2 regions of the Roseibium algae genome follow, and region 1 is predicted to be linked to the other one. Evidence: riboswitches for the same ligand, from Rfam matches in the RefSeq annotation. Region 1 holds a riboswitch; the other holds the start of a gene.
What was found. Region 1 has a riboswitch for thiamine pyrophosphate ahead of V6575_RS11975 (hydroxyethylthiazole kinase). Riboswitches for the same ligand answer to the same signal wherever they lie in the genome.
Positions count from the first base shown of each region.

Region 2: it holds a riboswitch for thiamine pyrophosphate, as region 1 does, so the genes downstream of both, V6575_RS02915 (ABC transporter permease) here and V6575_RS11975 (hydroxyethylthiazole kinase) in region 1, are expected to answer to the same signal.

Region 1 is NZ_JBAKIA010000006.1:212,163-217,666, reverse strand. It holds gene thiD (bifunctional hydroxymethylpyrimidine kinase/phosphomethylpyrimidine kinase) at 1-757, opposite strand, end outside; gene V6575_RS11975 (hydroxyethylthiazole kinase) at 754-1,539, opposite strand; TPP riboswitch at 1,612-1,722, opposite strand; gene V6575_RS11970 (Lrp/AsnC ligand binding domain-containing protein) at 1,884-2,120, shown strand; gene V6575_RS11965 (DMT family transporter) at 2,129-3,154, opposite strand; gene sbmA (peptide antibiotic transporter SbmA) at 3,323-4,552, opposite strand; gene V6575_RS11955 (xanthine dehydrogenase family protein molybdopterin-binding subunit) at 4,747-5,504, opposite strand, start outside.
Region 2 is NZ_JBAKIA010000001.1:639,543-645,046, forward strand. It holds gene rpoH (RNA polymerase sigma factor RpoH) at 1-102, shown strand, start outside; gene V6575_RS02910 (ABC transporter substrate-binding protein) at 229-1,167, opposite strand; gene V6575_RS02915 (ABC transporter permease) at 1,194-1,949, opposite strand; TPP riboswitch at 2,097-2,202, opposite strand; gene V6575_RS02920 (hypothetical protein) at 2,273-3,994, opposite strand; gene V6575_RS02925 (adenylosuccinate synthase) at 4,253-5,504, opposite strand, start outside.

The DNA of each region.
Region 1 (5,504 bases):
ACCCGATCTCAAGACTGTCTGCAGCCGCGATTGCAGCGCTGATGTACTTTTTGCCATCAGCGATCGCGTCCTCAACCGAAAGCCCTTTGGCAAGTCCTGCAGCAATCGCGGAGGAAAGCGTGCAACCGGTGCCATGGGTGTTTTTCGTGTCATAACGCTTGCCTCTAAACCATCTGGTACCGCTCTGGCTCAACAACAGATCCGCGCTCTCAGGACCAACGCCGTGACCTCCCTTGAGCAAAACGGTGCGGGCTCCGATTTCCAGGAGGCTTTCGGCCTGCCGAAGCATTTCGTCCTCGGTTTCAGCAACGTCTGCCTTCAGCATCCGCGCGGCTTCATGAAGGTTGGGCGTGACAAGATCAGCAGCAGGCATAAGTTCGCTGACCAGAACTTCAACGGCGATGTCGGCAAGAAGCTGATCCCCGGACGCAGCAACCATGACCGGATCAAGAACCACCGGCCCGGTCTCATGCTCACTCAAGCCCTTTGCCACGGCCTGTATGACCTCAGGCTGAGACAACATGCCAATCTTCGTCGCATTCACGGCAAGGTCTGAATAGACCGCATCTATCTGCGCCCGAATGAACTCAACGGGCACGTCATGAATGGCGGTAACCCCCAATGTGTTCTGGGCCGTCAAAGCAGAGATCACGCTTGCGCCATAGACACCATTGGCGGAGAAGCTTTTCAAATCGGCCTGAATTCCGGCGCCTCCCCCTGAATCCGAGCCTGCGATGGTCACAGCAATCGCCGTCATGACCCTGTTCCTTCTTGTAAATCCGATAGTTTCAAACGCCCGTCCAGCTGATCAGCATCCAGCAGATAGAGAGCATCTAGCAGCTCCGGAACCAGCGACCCCGGCCCACGCGCACGCTCTGCGGCAATTTCACCGGCGATATTGAAGACAGATAATCCCATGGCTGCGGCCAGAACCGGATCCGGCTCGACAGTCAGGAATGCCGCCATGACAGCGCCTCCGGCACAACCGGTCGCCGTGACCTGTGCCAGCAGAGGGTGGCCGTTATCAAGGCGCAAGCATTTCTGCCCATCACCGATCAGATCCTGCCGTCCACTCATGGCCAATGTCCGATCCTTGTCGGCCATATCTCCGAACGTTGCCCCCCCTGGAAACAACGCTCCAAGCTCATCCTCATTTGCCCGCAGCAATGTTGGCTTTTCAGCCAGAAGCCCCACAGCAAATTCGCATCGAACTTTGGAGCGGTGCACTTTTACAGGGTCCAGAACCACAGGTCTCCCCGCGTCTCTTGCAGCCCGCATTGCCTTGGGAATGGCAACTCTTCGGGTATCGTCCAACGTCCCAAGGTTGACCAGTAAGGCGTCTGCATTGGTAGCAAAGCCCTCCACTTCATCAACGGCGATGGTCATTGACGGAACAGCGCCAATCGCAAGGACAACATTGGCTGTGAAATACTGGGCCACCGTATTCGTCACACAGTGAACTTTTGGCGCATTTTGCCTGAGCTGATGCAAGGCAGCAGCAATCATATCACTCGTAAGGGAGACAGGAACGGTCGTCATTCAACGCCTCCCCGACAATAAACAGGAAGCATGATTATAACACCAGATACACGTCATTAAGGCTATGGAAGCCGGGTCATTCATCTCAAATCCCTCCGCCGGTATGAGCCGGATCAGGTTCAAGGAGTTGGCCTTATTGCCTCTCAGCCCGGACAGACCCGCCGGGCACCCCCATGAGATGTTGAGACAGCTAGCAAGTCATTCGGTCGATTGCAAGAGCAAGTCACCAGCTTGGATCACTTCCGCCAAACGAGCGGCCAAAGACTTGACGCCAGGCACAACAGATTGACTGCGGTCTGCAAATGGGCCATTCCGATGGAAATCAATAAAGTCGGGAGCTCCCCATGACGCCGTTTTTTGTAATGATCAAATGCCAGCTTGGCGAAACCTACAAGGTCGCCAATTCCCTTGGCGATGCAGAGATCGCCTCGGAAATCTATTCAACAAGCGGCGATTATGATCTTCTGGTGAAATTCTATGTTGAGGACGGCGCTGATATTGGCCATTTCGTCAATCAGAAAGTCCACCCAATCGCTGGAATTCAGGACACAAAAACGATCATCACCTTCAAGGCGTTTTAGCGTCAAGATCAGGACTTGGAAGGCGACGATGCGCGCCGGTTCTTCGTCCGGTCAAGGCCAAGAATATGCTCGCGGTAAATCACGAAGACACCGGCAGCAATCACAATACCCGCCCCGATAAGAACCTCTGGCATGGGCACCTCTGCAAAGAGAAAATAGCCCAGCGCTACAGCCCAGATCATGTTGGCATAATCGAACGGTGCAATCGTCGAGGCATCGGCGAACCGATAGCTCTGCGTCAACAAAATCTGACCAACGCCGCCGGACAGGCCAACCAGCAACAACAGCCCCGCGGTCTCCATATCCGGCACAACCCACGCCTGAGATGGCACCATCCAGCCCAACGGGATGGTGAGCAGGGAAAACACAGTCGCGCAGCCTGAAAACCAGGTCACGATGGTCGAAGTACGTTCACTCTCACAAAGCTTGCGAACGAAAATCATCGCAAACGCAGCAAAAAAGGCAGCGCCTGCTCCGCACAAGGCACCGATTGTCTGGCTGCCGCCATACCCCTCTTCGCCGATATGGGGCGATAGAATGACGAGAATCCCCAGGAACCCAACACCAACGGCACTCCAGCGGTAGATCCTTACTGTCTCGCGCAGAACCGCCCACGCCAGCACCACCACGATAAGAGGTGTGGCAAAGCCAATGGCCGTAGCGTCAGGCAGCGGCAACAAAGAAAAGGCCGTGAAGGACAAAATCATTGACGTCATTCCGACGGCAGAGCGCCCCAAATGTCCAAGCGGACGGGAGGTGCGAAAAGCAATCATCAGCTCGCCGCGAAAAGCCACCATGGCCAACACCGGCCACATGCCGAAAAAATTGCGGGCAAATACGATTTCCCCAACTGGTATCCGCTCGGAAGCAATTTTAAGTGCCACCACCATGACGGAAAAAACCAGGGTTGAGCCGACCTTCAATGAAATGCCGAGCAGTGGCGCAGAACGCGTCATACCAACGGGTGCTGGTCTTTTGGGCCCAACAGGTGCCGGTCCATCGGGGGCTTTCGAGGCGTCGCCTGAGAGCGGCATGGTTCACGTCCAAAAGGGACCGATGCGAGATCAACAGACAGAGAGAGGCATCGGGCCCGAGGAGCCACCCTGTCTTTCAAAAGAAACTGAAAAGCATTATGCCATCAAGAGATGCTGGCACCAGTAACCCTTATAGACATATCCGAGTCTCAACGGAAAGACAGCCCCTTAGCGCACTTCCATTAAGGCGGCGTCCCTCTCGTCAATAACCGCTTCGAACCCTTTCAAACGCTTATAAATAGACAAAAGCTCGATGATGGTTGTCCAGGAGTTGACCAGATACTGGAACGAATTGGAGACTTGGCCAAAGGCCGTCAGGATTTGCTGCAGAATGCCGTAGGTTATCGTTGCTGCCACAATCGTCGGAACAAGGATGAAATAGGTGAACAGACTATCAGCCTGGATATAAAACCCGCGGGCCAGATTGAAGTAAAGATAATGAAAATACAGCCGGAAGTAATTCCGTCTTACATTGCCGAAAAGCTCTTCCAACGTGATCGGCTCTGCCCTGTCTTCGTGGTCCTCTCCATAGACAAGTTCCTTTCGGTAAGCCGCCTCAACACGCTGATTGTGAAACTCCAGCCCCGGCAGCTTGATCCCGACCACCGCCAGCAGCAGCGTTCCGAACACGGACCACACAATGGCGGCCGTAAACAATGGTGCAGCAATCACCCCGACAATCGGCAATTCAGTGACATAGCTGGACAGGCTGTACAAGACCGGCAGAAAAGCGATCAGGGTCATCACAGCATCGATCATGGAAACGCCAAGCCCCTCCATGATAGAGGCGAACCTCATTGTGTCTTCCTGAATACGTTGAGACGCACCTTCGATATGACGGACATTGGACCATTTGCCGACGTAGTATTCATTCATGGCCGTCCGCCAGCGGAAGACATAATGGCTGACAAAAAAGCGCGTCAGTATGAAAAGCCCCATGCTGATTGTCGCAATACTGACGAAGATCAGCATCAGCGAGTAAAAATCGCCCGCCGTGATGCCATCCTCACCCTGAAGAGCATTTTGCAGCATGTCACCAAAGGGACGGCGCCAATTGTTGATCGCAACAGAGATCTGAACGGAAAAATAGGTCAGAAAAATAATCAACGACGAGCCCCAGATCGACCAAAGCTGCCAACGGTGATTGCCGGAGTTAAACCACCAGAAGCCGCCGAACAAAGCCGTGCAAAGAGCGTAATAGACATAAAACCAGAGAAACTCAGGTGTGACGAAAAAGCCCAGGCCAATCGGCGGCTGCGCGCCCTCTGGTGAGGCCCCAAACCCCAGCTGCACATTCAGATCATCTGCAAAGCCGTACCAGACAAGAACGGCCATGAGCGAAAAGAGAACAGCAGAAGAGAAAAACAGCTTCGGCTTGGGAAAGAAGGAATGAAACACAGGGAAGTCCTGATTTTGGAACTTGAGGAAGGCGGGTAAGTGTCGGAGACCAGCTTGCGCAAAGCGCCAGAATTTTCAACTTAATATTTGGACACAAACGACGTTCATGCCAGCCATGGAACGGCCCAGAATCAAAAAACGCCGCGATGATCGCGGCGTTTTTGTTTTCATCAGTCTCGGCAGAGAAGCGTTCGTTAGCCCTTAGCTGCCTGAATGGCTTCCCAGATTTTCGCAGGCGTTGCCGGCATATCAATATGACCGACACCAGCTCCGTCTGTCAGCGCCTTCTGCACCGCATTCATGATCGAGGCACAGCCGCCGATGGTGCCAGCTTCACCAGCACCCTTGATGCCCATGGCATTGGTGGTGGAGGGCACATTGCGGGTCTGGAAGTTGAAGTCAGGCAGGTTCTCGGCCCGGATCAGTTGATAATCCAGCAATGACGCAGTCAGAAGCTGGCCTTCCTCATCATAGACCGTGCGTTCACACAAAGCCTGACTGATCGCCTGAGCGGTGCCGCCCTGCACCTGTCCCTGCAGGAGGATCGGGTTCACCGTCACGCCGAAATCATCGACGATGACATAGTTTTCAATAGATACGTCGCCGGTTTCAGGATCGATCTCGACTTCAGCGATATGGGTTCCATTCGGATAAGTCGCTTCGACCTGCTTGACCTCTTCCTGGCCAAACAGCTTCTGCGGTGCAGCCCCTGCCACATCAGCAAGACTAACCTGCCGATCCGTGCCAACCACCCGCACTTCGCCATCGACCAGTTCCAGATCTTCCGGGCCAACTTCAAGCTGCTCGGCTGCCTGGTCCTTGATCTTCTTGACCAGAGACTTGGACGCCTCATTCACCGATGGCAGGCCCAGCGGTATGGATCGTGAACCGCCCGTACCGCCGCCTTTGCGGACCCGGTCCGTATCCCCCTGAACCACCTCGATCTTCTCCA
Region 2 (5,504 bases), on a different contig from region 1:
GTCAGCCGGGAACGTGTGCGCCAGATCGAAGTTCGCGCCTTTGAGAAGGTTCAAAAGGCCGTGCGCAACAGCGCCAGAGAGTTTGAGCGCCCAAGCGCTTAAGTCTCCAAGCAGGCACAAAAGAAGACCCCGGTCACACATGCGGCCGGGGTTTTCTTATTCTATGATCACCTCAGGCTCTATTTGAAGAACGGCCTGTATTTGGTCGATGGGGCCAAGTAGCTGCAGTCAGCGAATTTCAACCGCATAATCTTCGACTGGTACAATCTTTTCGATCAAACCATTTGTAGCCAGGAACTCCGAAAATCGTTGATATCGTCCGGCATCCAGAGCGGAAGGACGCAAGGCAAATCTCGGCAAAGTATCTGTCCATGCCCGCTTGTTCAGCTCATCATCAAGGTTCGGATAGGCCTTGATGAAGGCCTCCCATGCGTCATCAGGATGGTTGATCAGATAAATGGTTGCCGCTTCAATCGCCGCCATGAATTTTGCATAGCGCGGGTCGCCAGTTTTGTCTTTGTGAACCACATAGATAAGCTCATCAAATGCCGGAACGCCGTTTTCTTCAGGATAGAAAGCCTTCCCTTTTTTACCTTCCAGTTCGATCTGGGTCAGTTCAAAATTACGATAGGCTCCAATGACCGCATCGACCTGACCAGACATCAGCGCAGGCGACAGAGCGAAATTGACGTTGATTAGCTCAACATCATCAAATTCCAGTCCGACAGATCTCAGCATCTGACCCAACATCGCATCTTCAAAGCCGGAGACAGAAAAGCCAACCTTTTTCCCTTTCAGGTCAGTCAGTTCTTTGATCGGACCATCTTCCAGAACAATCAGAGAGTTCAACGGCGTCGCAACGAGTGTGCCGATACGCTTGAGAGGCAGGCCCTCATCAATCTGCGCATGCAGGGTTGGCTGATAGGAAATTGCAATATCTGCCTGGCCTGCAGCCACAAGCTTGGGCGGCATGGACGGATCAGCAGGTTCAATCAGCTCAACATCCAGGCCCTCGGCTTCAAAGAAGCCTTTCGTCTGGGCCACGATCACAGGTGCATGGTCCGGGTTGGTGAACCAGTCCATGAGAACTGTCAGCTTCTCGGCGGCCTGCACAGGCGTTGCAAGCATAACCAAGGCTGCTATTGCCGAGTAGATGCGTATTTTCATGAAATTACTCCGATTGAATGGCAACATCAGTCTTCTAGCTGCCAGGGAACCATTCGGCGCGTAAGTGCGTCGACGGAAAAGCGTAAAGTAAGAACCATCAAGGCCAACAGGATGAGCGCGGCAAACATGACGTCCGCCTGCATCCGCGCATTGCTCTGAAGCATGATGAAAGCGAGCCCGCCCTTGGCCCCGACCCACTCGCCGACAATCGCGCCAATAGGCGCAAACACAGCAGCAATGCGGATACCGGATGCAAGGGCCGGAAGAGCAGCCGGAATACGAAAGAACATCAGTTCCTTCAGCCGGGACACACGGTAAAGACAGGCGAGATCGACAAGCCCGCTGTCTGTCCGGCGTAGGCCGTCAAAAAAGGTCGAAGTGACGGCAAAGAAGATTACAAGCACGGCCATGACAACCTTGGATGCCAGGCCAAAACCCAGCCAGAGCACAAGGATGGGCGCGATAGCAAAGACAGGTAGTGCCTGGGTCACCAGAATAACTGGCAACATGGCTCGGCGTGCGAGTGGAGAAAGCCACATAGCAAGTGCCAAAATCGTACCTGCCAAAACCCCGAATACGAAGCCTAGAAATGTCTCGTAGGCTGTCAACGAGGCATGATACAGAAGGAAAACCCAGCGGTCCTGAAAAGCAGCAGCAACACGTGCAGGACTGGGAAGCATAAACGGCGGGATTTCGAGAAGCCGGACAAGCAACTCCCACATCACCACAAAGCACAAGATGCCGACAACTATGCGAGCTGTCGCGAGAATAAAATCACGCATCTTCCCTGACCTCCAGGAGACCAGGTAGACGACCAAATGAATGCAGATGCCCTTCAAAGAGAGCACACGCGTAAACGCGCAACAAATTCAACACAGCAGGATCTCCGAGCTTCGGACGAACCGAAAGCGACATAGGAGATCCGGGATAAGGCTAAAGGCTTCCGTCCCTTCGCCGGCATGACCCGGATCAGGTTCTAAGGGTTCAGCTCAAAGCAATCTCAGTTCCTGTACAGGAACACCCCTCGGACCAAATACAAAAATGCACCGGCTCGTTCATAAAAACAAGCCGGTGCAAGAATTAATTCACAGCAGAGGAAAGAAAACTAACCGGCGGCTTGCCAGGCAGCAACGGCCTTTTCAACGGCAGCAGTTCCATCCGCGCCTTTTTCAAGCGTCAATATTCCGCGCTTTCCGTTCTCATACAACATTGGAATATCGATCCAGCCGCGTTCACGCAGCAAGCCCATGTTGCGCTCCATTTCGCTCTCGATGCTCGACAGAGCGATCCAGAAATAGCCAGGAGACACTTTCACCGACGCCCCGATCAGGGCATCTCCCCGTGCTTCCTCGGTTGGCTTCATGACAAGCCCAGGAACATTCACGATCTCGCCCGCAGGGAAATCTTTCGGAAAATCAAATTTGATTTCCACCAAATGGCTCGCAGGCAAGGATTTATCATCATTCGGCTTGATCTGAATATCAACGGAGACATTCCGCTCCGGGATCTCGATAACAGCACTCAAAACGCTCTGCTTCACGCCCTCAAGATCCACGGCTTCAGAGACCGACCAGACAACAGTTCCCTGCGATGCAGTCCCAGCCCCGTTGGCATCTTCACCCTCTTCATAGAGGATCGACTTCTGCGCGCCCTCAATAGAAGCAACCTCTTTGGCGGTATCTGGTGTAACCGCCGCAATCGCACTGTCTTCGGCTGCGACTTCCGGTGCATCCATTGGAGGCAATGCTTCAGGCGTAGCCGTTTCGGGCTCGGTCGGCGCAGCAGGAATAACAGTGCGCGGCGCGCTTTGTTCGCCAGGCGTGATCACAGTCGTGGTCACAGTCCGCGCATCTGGTGCAGCTGCTGGCTCTCCGCTGGCATCCAGCAAACGGTCTTCGTTCTTGCCAGCATCCGAAGCTTCATCAGTCTTCGCAGGAGCGGTCTCGACGACAGGTGCAGAAACAACAGGGGCGGTATCTTCGCTGGTTTCAGGTTCACTCGACGTTCCAGCCATCATGTCTGAAACCATGTCTCGCTGGGAATAGACAACACCCGCGATCACAAGAACGATGACCATCAGGATTCCGACAAGAGCTATAGGCAGGAAATTTGATTTTCCACTGTTGCCGGGCAGCGTTGCAGAAGCTCTTTGACGATCACGCGATTTTCGGCGCGATTGGGTTTGGCCATTGTCGGCGGAGGCAGAAGAAACCAGCGGCTCACGCTGCAAAACACGGCCGTCCGCTAAGTCATCATCCTCAGTTTCCTGATCAGTGCTTGAAGCGGAGAAAGCAGGTTCCTGCCGTTCTTTATCACGTCCCGACGGTCCTTCGACCGCCATTGCATCTTTGGTGTTTTGAACCGCTTGATGCGACGCTTCGCCAAGATTACCAGCTTCCTCAACCACATCCTTCAAGGGAGAGGCAAGTGAAACAGGCGGATGAGGTTGCCGCAGCTCTGGCTCCACGCGAGACGAAACCGCAGGAGCTTCAAAAGCAGGTTTAGGCTGCTCTACAGGCTCAGCAATTGGCGGGCTGACATCTGCACCTGTATCTTTAGGCTCTGAGGAGCTTGGCTGCGGTGCGGGCTTCGCCTGAGGCATCAGCCCTAGGCTTTCGCGTGCAGCTTCAGCTTCAACCTTTCGAATGGCTTCTTCAAGACGCAGCTGTTCGGCTGTGATCTCGGAGGGTGAAAGCGCAGGTTCATAGGCCTTCAGCTGATTGACAATAGCATTCCGCGCCCGGCTATAAACACTGCGGCGAGCCGCACCGTTATTTTCAGGAAGCGATGCGATCGTCTTTTTCAAAATGGAATAGTAGTCAGCCATTGTCCTGCCAATCGGCTGTGCGCCGGTAAAAACTCATCCGTATTAAAAGGCTTATACCAAACTTTTGCGCAGGCGAAGCCCTTGTTAGCCACCAGACGTTCCGTGGCCATTCAAGAAACGCCGCTCTGGCAAGCAAACCAGTTTTCTCATGCGAACATGCAATCGTTCATCGGGCAACAAGGATAACGGAAATTGCCAGCTCTCCTCTTGTCGAGGAGAGCTGGCGAATACCGACATACCATTGCAAAACTTGAACAATTAGACCTGGAAAGGGTTCTGAACCAAGATTGTGTCGTCCCGTTCAGGGCTGGTTGACAGCAACGCAACAGGAGCTCCGATAAGTTCCTCAACGTGACGAACATATTTCACAGCCTGTGCTGGCAATTCTGCCCAGGTACGTGCACCTTCTGTGGATTCTTTCCACCCTGGCAAGGTTTCGTAAATCGGAACGACTCGTTCCTGTGCGCCTTGAGAGGCTGGCAGATAATCGATTCGCTCGCCATCCAGTTCATAAGCAACACAAATCTTGATTTCCTCAAGACCATCAAGAACGTCCAGCTTGGTCAAGGCAATGCCACTGATGCCTGATGTGCAGACTGTCTGACGTACAAGAACCGCATCAAACCAACCACACCTGCGCCGACGGCCGGTTACCGTGCCGAATTCATGGCCACGCGTTCCAAGGAACTCACCAACTTCATTTTGCTGCTCGGTCGGAAAGGGCCCCTCGCCTACGCGCGTTGTGTAAGCCTTGGTGATGCCCAAGACATAATCGATTGCAGTCGGCCCAAGGCCACAGCCCGTCGCAGCTTGACCTGCAACCGTATTAGACGACGTGACAAACGGATAAGTGCCGTGATCAATATCAAGAAGCGCTCCCTGAGCCCCCTCGAACAGGATCCGTTTTCCATCCTTGCGCTGCTGATCCAGCAACCGCCAGACCGTATCCATATACGGCAGGACTTTATCGGCAACACTTGTCAGCTCATCATAAATTGCCTGAGCAGAAATCTCATCCTGTCCAAGGCCACGGCGCAAGGCATTATGATGTGTCAGAAGACGATCAATCTTGGCTGGCAACGTCGTGAGGTTCTTAAGGTCCATCAAACGAATTGCCCGGCGGCCCACCTTATCTTCATAAGCTGGGCCAATGCCGCGCTTGGTCGTTCCAATACGCGTACCTGTATTGGAATTTTCACGAAGAGCATCCAGCTCGCGATGCAAGGACAAGATCAGCGTCACATTTTCGGCAACACGCAGATCTTCGTATTTTACCACAATGCCCTGCGCGCCTAGCCGCTGAACTTCATCAACAAGTGCATGCGGATCCAGAACAACGCCATTGCCAATGACTGACAATTTGCCGCCACGGACAACACCAGACGGTAGAAGAGAAAGCTTATAGCTCGTACCGTCAACAACCAGCGTATGGCCGGCATTGTGGCCGCCCTGGAAGCGAACGATGACATCGGCTTGTTCGGACAACCAATCAACGATCTTGCCCTTGCCT